Regions from separate parts of the Thiomonas sp. SCN 64-16 genome, predicted to be linked through region 2. Evidence: riboswitches for the same ligand, from Rfam matches in the RefSeq annotation. Region 2 holds a riboswitch; the other holds the start of a gene.
The links. Region 2 has a riboswitch for S-adenosylhomocysteine ahead of ahcY (adenosylhomocysteinase). Riboswitches for the same ligand answer to the same signal wherever they lie in the genome.
Positions count from the first base shown of each region.

Region 1: it holds a riboswitch for S-adenosylhomocysteine, as region 2 does, so the genes downstream of both, metH (methionine synthase) here and ahcY (adenosylhomocysteinase) in region 2, are expected to answer to the same signal.

Region 1 is NZ_MEGQ01000005.1:29,002-33,417, forward strand. It holds gene metH (methionine synthase) at 1-2,152, opposite strand, end outside; S-adenosyl-L-homocysteine riboswitch at 2,197-2,276, opposite strand; gene ABT24_RS02420 (Crp/Fnr family transcriptional regulator) at 2,347-2,946, shown strand; gene ABT24_RS02425 (hypothetical protein) at 2,948-3,112, opposite strand; gene ABT24_RS02430 (class I SAM-dependent methyltransferase) at 3,140-3,814, opposite strand; gene lipB (lipoyl(octanoyl) transferase LipB) at 3,995-4,416, shown strand, end outside.
Region 2 is NZ_MEGQ01000013.1:29,509-33,924, reverse strand. It holds gene ABT24_RS05420 (hypothetical protein) at 1-265, shown strand, start outside; gene corA (magnesium/cobalt transporter CorA) at 523-1,524, shown strand; gene ABT24_RS05410 (LysE family translocator) at 1,587-2,216, shown strand; S-adenosyl-L-homocysteine riboswitch at 2,342-2,461, shown strand; gene ahcY (adenosylhomocysteinase) at 2,521-3,939, shown strand; gene metF (methylenetetrahydrofolate reductase [NAD(P)H]) at 3,945-4,416, shown strand, end outside.

The DNA.
Region 1 (4,416 bases), on a different contig from region 2:
TCTGCTGGCGCAGGCCATGCCACACCATCAACTCGCTGCTGCGGCTCTCGTCGGTATAGAGTGCGATGTCGTCATCGTTCACACTATTGGCCGGCCACAGGCCGATGACGGCATTGGCGGTGAGCCAGCGGCCTTCGATCAGACGCTTGAGCATGCGCTGCGCGTCGCTGTAGACGCGGCGAGCGGATTCGCCCACGATGTCGTCGGTGAGGATGTCGGGAAACTTGCCCGCAAGATCCCAGGTCTGGAAGAAGGGCGCCCAGTCGATGCAGGCCGCGATCTCGGACAGGTCGTAGTTGCGAAACACCCGCCGCCCGATGAACTTGGGCACCGGCGGCGTGTAGCCCGACCAGTCGATTTTGGTTTTGTTGGCGCGGGCGGCGGCCAGCGGCACCAAGGGCGTCACGCGCTTGTTGGCGTGCAGAATGCGCACCTTTTCGTAGTCGGCCTCGATCTCGGCGATATAGGCCGCTGCCTGATCGGACAGCAGGCTCTGCGCCACGCCCACGCTGCGCGAGGCGTCGGGCACATACACCACCGGCCCTTCGTAATGCGGGGAAATTTTCACCGCGGTGTGCACCCGGCTGGTGGTGGCGCCGCCGATGAGCAGGGGCATCTTGCGGCTGCGGAAGTAGTCGTCGCGTTGCATCTCGGCGGCCACATGCTGCATTTCTTCGAGGCTCGGGGTGATGAGGCCGGACAGCCCGATGATGTCCGCGCCTTCTTCACGCGCCTTGGCGAGGATGTCCTTGGCGGGCACCATCACGCCCATGTTCACCACTTCGAAGTTGTTGCACTGGAGCACCACGGTGACGATGTTCTTGCCGATGTCGTGCACGTCGCCCTTCACCGTGGCGATGACGATCTTGCCCTTGGCGCGCACATCGCAACCCGCGGCCTGCATTTCCAGCTTCTCAGCTTCGATGTAGGGCAGCAGATGGGCCACGGCTTGCTTCATCACCCGCGCACTCTTGACGACCTGGGGCAGGAACATCTTGCCCGCGCCGAACAAGTCGCCGACCACGTTCATGCCGTCCATCAGCGGGCCTTCGATGACGTGCAGCGGCCGCCCGCCTTCGGCACGGATGGTCTGCCAGACTTCTTCGGTGTCGTCGACGATGAAGTCGGTAATGCCGTGCACCAGCGCGTGGCTCAGACGCTGGCGCACCGGCAGCTCGCGCCAGGCCAGCCGGGCGGTATCGTCTTTGGCCGCGCCCTTCACCGCTTCGGCCACTTCGAGCAGGCGCTCGGTGGCGTCGGGGCGGCGGTTGAGCACCACGTCTTCCACGCGCTCGCGCAACTCGGGGTCGAGGTCGTCGTAAACGCCCATTTGCCCGGCGTTGACGATGCCCATGTCCATCCCGGCCTGAATGGCGTGATACAGGAACACGGTGTGGATGGCCTCGCGCACCGGCTCGTTGCCGCGGAAGCTAAAACTCACGTTGGACACGCCGCCCGACACCTTGGCACCGGGCAGGTTCTGCTTGATCCAGCGCGTGGCGTTAATGAAATCGACCGCGTAGTTGTTGTGCTCCTCGATGCCGGTGGCGATGGCGAAAATGTTCGGATCGAAAATGATGTCTTCCGCCGGAAACCCCACCTGATCGACCAACAGGCGATAGGCGCGCTCGCAGATCTGCGTCTTGCGCTCGAAAGTGTCGGCCTGCCCCTGCTCATCGAACGCCATGACCACGGTGGCCGCGCCATAGCGGCGCAGCAGCCGCGCCTGGCGGATGAACTCGGCCTCGCCCTCTTTCATGGAGATGGAGTTCACCACCGCCTTGCCCTGCACGCAGCGCAGCCCCGCCTCGATCACGCTCCACTTGGAACTGTCGATCATCACCGGCACACGGGCGATGTCGGGCTCGGAGGCCATGAGGTTGAGAAAGCGCACCATCGCCGCCTTGCTGTCGAGCATGGCTTCGTCCATATTGACATCGATGATCTGCGCGCCGTTTTCCACCTGCTGCCGTGCCACGGCCAGCGCCTTGTCGTACTCCCCGGCGAGGATCATGCGGGCGAAGGCTTTGGAACCCGTCACATTGGTGCGCTCGCCGATGTTGACGAACAGCGAGCCGGGGCCGACGATAAGCGGCTCGAGGCCGGAGAGTTGCAGCGGGGGAAGGGCGGGGGCGGTTGCGTCTTGGGGCATGGGATCTCGATCAGTTGTCAGCCTTCGTCACCGCGCGGGGGAAGAAGGGATGAGCGCCGTTGAGACCCCAAGCCTGACCCCTGCCGCACACTTCATGGCAGGCGCTGCAACGCTCCTTGGAGCGACGTATTGTAAATATCAATAGGAATGAGGTGCACCGGGCCTACCATGCATTCGTAACCCCATCCATCGCCATGCCCGATCGCCGTCCGTCCCAACAGTCCGTCCACGCCACCTGGGCGCCGCGCATTGCGCAGTTGCTGCTGCGTCAGCCCGGCCACCGGCTGACCGCGGAAGATGCCGTACTCATCGCCAACCAGATGCAGGTGCGCTGGATGCAGGCGGGCACGCGCTTCATTCAGCAGGATGACGACACGCATGACGGCACCATTCTGATGCTGCTGTATGGCGAGGTGAGTGTGGAGAAAGCGCCGCAGCACCAAGGCGACAGTCTGGTGGTTTCCATCGCCAAGGCCGGGCAGATGTTCGGGGAAATGGGCGTCTTGCTCGATGCACCGCGCAGCGCGAGTTGCGTGGCCTATTCCGATGTGGCCCTGGCCGAACTCAGCCGCGAAGCGCTGGAGCGGCTGCTGGTCGAGCATCCCGCAACGGCGGCGCGACTCGCTCTGGGCATCGCCAGCCGTCTGGCCGAGCATCTGCGCGACACCTCGAACAAACTCACTTCGATGTCGCGCCTGGTCAGCGCCATGCACCCGGCCATCCGCGCGCAGATGCTGGGGCCGAAGTCGGGTTTTTCGCCCAGCCAGCTCGACGACCCTGCGGCGCCGGACTGAATCAAAGCCGCCCCACGGCTTCCGCAGCCAGCCAGCTCACCACGCTGGCGAGCAAAAACACCAGAAATCCGATGTTGTTTTCCATCCCCAGGCGCTCGGTGAAAAACCGGCGCAGGCCATAAACGGCAAAGGGATAAATGATGACGGAGACGAAAAATCCGGCCACGGCAAGCGTCCTGAAATCGCGGGGAATTTATTGTGTCGCGTCCGGCGGGCTGAAGGTGTGTGCGGCTGTAAAAGCGCGTTGATAAACGAAAACCGAGGCCGGCGGCGCGTTGCGCCAGGCCAGCCCGGCGCGTCGCACCTGCAGACCGAGTTCTTCGCGCAAGGCGCGCGAAACCGGGCTGGCATGACCGTAGGTGAACTGCACAAAGCAACCGCCGGGCCGCAGCACGGAAAACGCCTCGTTCAGAATAGAGCGTTGTGTGGCACGCGGCATGGAAAGCAGGCCCAGCCCGCTGATCACCGCATCCGCCGGGCCGCCCAGCAGGTAGCCCGAAGCCTGTGCCGCGGTACGCAGCGCGCAGGCATCGGCCTGGATCAGCTGCAGATCAGGAAATCGCTGCCGCAGAAGACCGTGCAACGAGGCGTCGCGCTCGACGACCAGCAGATTGGCGCAGTGCAAACCGTGCTCGATGAGAGCGCGGGTGAAGGCGCCCGTGCCCGCGCCGAGCTCGATCACCCGCTGCTGGGCCGGATCGCTTTCGGGCAGCAGCGAAAGCGGCTTGAGCATTTTCTGGCTGAGCTGCCGCCCTGAGGGCAGCACGGCGGCCACACCCATGGGGTCGCGGGCCCAGGCGCGCAGGAAGGTGCGAATTTGCTGCCCGGCGCGCACAGGGCTCACAGGGCTGGGGGGAGTGATACTCATGCGGATACAGGACAATTCCTGAGAGTGGATCCAAATCGTGCCGTCCAGAACTCCGACGCACGCGGCGCCGAGCAAATAGCCAAGACGAACGAAGGATTTGATGCCGGTTCAGTGCCGGTCTTGGGCTTATCTCCCTGCTGTTTTTATAGTGTGAATGCCGCAACTGAGCGCAACCTTAGCATGAACTCCAACCTCGCAGAACCCACCGCCGTGCACGTTTTGAATTGGCAATGGCTGGGCCGACAGGACTATCTGCCGACCTGGCAAGCCATGCGGGCGCTGACCGATGCGCGCGACGCGACTACGCCCGACCAGATCTGGGGCGTGGAGCATCCGCCGGTGTTCACTCAGGGCCAGGCCGGTCGGCCCGAGCATCTGCTCGATGCGCACGGCGTTCCCGTCGTGCAGACCGATCGCGGCGGGCAGATCACCTATCACGGCCCCGGTCAGGCGGTGATCTATTTGCTGCTCGACCTTCGCCGCCGCCGCTGGATGGTGCGCGAAACCGTGCAGCGCATCGAGGAGGCGGTGATCCGCACCTTGGCGCGTTGGAGCATCGAAGGGGTGCGCCACCCCGGCGCGCCGGGCATCTACCTCGCGTC
Region 2 (4,416 bases):
CAAGCCGCGGGTCACCCTAACCGGCACGGTGAACAAATTGGAGTTTTCATCCAGCAAGGGTTTGACAAGCGGCTTCTGGTCCATCGAACTGACACTCGCCTCATCAAATGGAAAGTCTTTGGTGGTCAACGAGCACTACGAGTTCAACAGCGGCTTCGGCGCTAGCGAGGCATGTCGAAACACTGCAGATGCATTCTCTCGCGCGGTTCAGGATCTTGTCGGAAAGACGCTGAAAAATCCTGACTTTCCGGCCCTTGTGGCTTGAGGGACGAGAAGTGGTCAGGTCTAGCTTCGTAGCCCCCCATGCTGAAGCGCAACCCTGATCTGCGCGAACGGTGTTTGGGTGAGGAGACAAGCCGTTTGCTTCCGCATCATGTGCGACCTTCAGGACGGTGCACTGCGCGTCCTTGTGGTGCAGATCGGCAACTGACGCGAGGTTTACCGATAGGTTTTCCGCGCAAGCTGGCCGCTGCCCGCATGCTGACGCGAAGACTTTTTTGATCCATTGCGTGAAACAAACCCATGCCCGCTTCTGACACCCCCAACGCCGAAAACCCCGTTCGCGCCTGCGTGGCCTATGACCGCAGCGGGAGGCGGGTGGGCGATATCGCGCTGGAGGCGATCAGCGACATGCTCGCTTTGTCCGACCGGTTTGTCTGGGTGGGGCTGTATGAGCCGGATGCGGCCTTGCTGGCGCAGATGCAGCACGAGTTCGATCTGCACCCGCTGGCGGTGGAAGACGCCGCCAAGGCGCACCAGCGCCCCAAGTTAGAGGCTTATGGCGAATCGCTTTTTGTCGTGGCACGCACGGCCTCGCGCAGCGGTGCGCATGTGCGGTTCGGCGAGACGCATATCTTCATGGGTCGCAACTACATCCTCACCATCCGGCATGGTGATTCGACCGGCTACACGACGGTGCGTCGCAATGCCGAGCAGACGCCCGCGTTGCTCGCGCAGGGGCCGGGGTATGCGCTGTACGCGGTGCTCGATGCCATCGTCGACGGGTACCTGCCCATCGTCGAGGCCTATCGGGCCGAGCTGGAGGAGCTGGAAGGCGAGATCTTCGCGCGCCAATGGCGGCGCGGCACGCTCAAGCGGCTGTACGCGATGCAGCGCGAACTCACCCGCCTGCGGCTGGCGGTGGCGCCTTTGCAGGATGTGCTGGCGCAGCTTCAGCGCCTGCCCGACGACGTGATGCCCGAGGCCATGCGGCCTTACTTCCGCGACGTGAACGACCATGCCAACCGCATCAACGACACGGTGGGCGCGCTGCGCGAAATGCTCTCGGCGGCGATGAACGTCTCGGTCTCTCTTGTGACGCTGGAGCAGAACGAGGTGGTCAAGCGGCTGGCCGGCTGGGCCGCGCTGCTGGCCGTGCCCACGTTGCTCACCGGCTGGTTCGGCATGAACTTCCGGCACATGCCCGAACTGGACTGGCGCTGGTCCTATCCGGCATTGCTCGTCTTCACCCTGGCCTTGTGCGGCGGGCTGTACTACTGGCTCAAGCGCTCCCGCTGGTTGTAGCCAGGGTTCGCCCCACCCCAAACCCAAAACTATTTCGCCTTTGCCACTAGAGCTTGCCGCCCATGCCCGACATCCACCACTTCGCCTTGTTCCTGCTCTCGGGCCTGTTGCTCAATATGACCCCGGGCGCGGATATGTTGTTCATCGTGTCGCGCAGTGCTGGGCAGGGGGTGAGGGCCGGGGCGATGGCGGCGCTGGGGGTTGGGGCGGGTTGTCTGGTGCATGTCACCGCAGCCGCAGTGGGGCTGTCGGCGCTGATTGCCGCGTCGGATCTGGCGTTCAACGTGGTCAAGTGGATGGGAGCGGCCTACCTGGTGTGGCTGGGGGTGGGTCTGCTGCGTGCAAGGAGGCAGGCGCCAGCGGTTTCAGCGCCCATGGCCGCCGCACCCTTGCGGGCGGTGTTCTGGCAAGGCGTGCTGACCAATGTGCTCAACCCGAAGATCGTGCTGTTTTTTCTGGCCTTTTTGCCGCAGTTCGTTGGCACTTCGACGCGCGGACAGGGCTGGGCGTTTCTGTTGCTCGGCGTGGTGTTCACCGTCAATGGCACGCTGTTCAATCTGGGCGTGGCCTGGGTGGCGGCTCGGGCGCGCCATCTGGGGCGCATGCAGCGCCTGGCGCTTTGGGTGCGGCGGCTGACCGGCGTGGTGTTCGTCGGCCTGGGGCTGCGTCTGGCGTTGGCGTCGCGGGTGTAGAGCGGGACAAGCCAACGCGGCGCCGCAGTAATCCACTCCAGAATCAGGCGGTGCGCGGTGGGAGCAGTCATTTCACGGCCTGCGGTTCGCGTGGCAAACCTGCGGCAAACCGATAGAATGCGTGGCTTCCCGAGGAGCGTTGCAACGCACGGGGCGAGTTGTTCGCCGCTGTCGCCAGGCTCGGGTCTTTGATCGCAGGCCGCTACACCTTGCTGGTGGCTTTCCTTCAACGGCGCTCACCCAACCCGTGCCGGGCGCGGGATGCGGTGCGCATCCGTTCCCGGCCACTTTGTTCGGAGTTTGTATGAACGCTGTGGTCGATATGAAAACTTCCCCTGATTATGTAATTGCCGACATCGGCCTGGCCGACTGGGGCCGTCGCGAGATCGCCATTGCCGAGAGCGAGATGCCCGCGCTCATGGCCATCCGCGAGGAATATGCCGCCCGCCAGCCGCTGCGCGGCGCGCGCATCACCGGCAGTCTGCACATGACCATCCAGACGGCCGTGCTGATTGAAACCCTGCAGGCGCTGGGGGCGCAGGTGCGCTGGGCGTCGTGCAATATTTTTTCCACCCAAGACCATGCCGCCGCGGCCATTGCCGCCAACGGCACGCCGGTGTTCGCGGTGAAGGGCGAGTCGCTCGAAGACTATTGGGAATACACCCATCGCATTTTCGAGTGGACCGATGGCGGCTACTCCAACATGATTCTGGACGACGGCGGCGATGCCACCCTGCTGCTGCATCTGGGCGCACGCGCCGAGACCGACGCTGCCGTGCTCAACCACCCCACCAGCGAAGAAGAGCGCGTGCTGTTTTCCGCCATCAAGGCCAAGCTGGCGAGGGACGGCAAGTGGTATTCCACCCGCCTGGCGCAGATCAAGGGTGTGACCGAGGAAACGACGACCGGCGTGCACCGCCTCTATCAGATGCACCAGCGCGGCGAGCTGAAGTTTCCCGCGATCAACGTCAACGACAGCGTGACCAAGAGCAAGTTCGACAACCTCTATGGCTGCCGCGAAAGTCTGGTGGACGGCATCAAGCGCGCCACCGATGTAATGGTCGCCGGCAAGATCGCCGTGGTCGCCGGTTATGGCGACGTGGGCAAGGGCAGCGCACAGGCGCTGCGCGCGTTGTCGGCCCAGGTGTGGGTGACCGAGATCGACCCGATCTGCGCCCTGCAGGCCGCGATGGAAGGCTATCGCGTGGTGACCATGAACTATGCCTGCGAGCACGCCGACATTTTCGTCACCGCCACCGGCAACTATCACGTCATCACCCACGATCACATGGCCCGCATGAAGAACCAGGCCATCGTCTGCAATATCGGTCACTTCGACAACGAGATCGACGTCGCGGGCATCGAGAAGTACCAGTGGGAAGAGATCAAGCCGCAGGTCGATCACATCATCTTCCCGGACGGAAAACGCATCATCCTGCTGGCCAAGGGTCGTCTGGTGAATCTGGGCTGCGGCACCGGCCATCCGAGCTACGTCATGAGCTCCAGCTTCGCCAATCAGACCCTGGCGCAGATCGAGCTGTTCACCAAGACCGGCGAATACCCTGTGGGCGTCTACACCCTGCCCAAGCACCTCGACGAGCATGTCGCGCGCCTGCAGCTCAGCACCCTCAATGTGCAGCTCACCACGCTGAGCGACCAGCAGGCCGCCTACATCAATGTGCCCAAGGACGGTCCGTACAAGCCGGCCCACTACCGGTACTGATGCGCATGGCCTCCGCACAATCAGTTTCTCCTCGAGTCAATCTGAGCTTCGAGTTCTTCCCGCCCAAGACGGCCGAGGGTGCGGACAAACTCCGGGCGGTGCGGCAGCGTCTGTACGCGCGCCAGCCCGAGTTCTGTTCCGTGACCTTCGGCGCCGGCGGCTCTACGCAGGAAGGCACGCTGCAGACGGTGCGCGACATCCTCGCCGAAGGCGTGGACGCCGCGCCCCATCTGTCATGCATCGGTGCCAGCCGTGATTCGGTGCGCGGGCATCTGCACGACTTTCAGGCCGCGGGCGTCAAACGTCTCGTGGCGTTGCGTGGCGACCTGCCTTCGGGCTATGGCATCGGCGGCGAGTTCCACCATGCCCGCGATCTGGTGGCGTTCATCCGCGACGAAATGGGCAGCGCGTTTCACATCGAAGTGGCCGCCTATCCCGAGATGCATCCGCAGGCCAGAAGCCCGCTCGATGATCTGC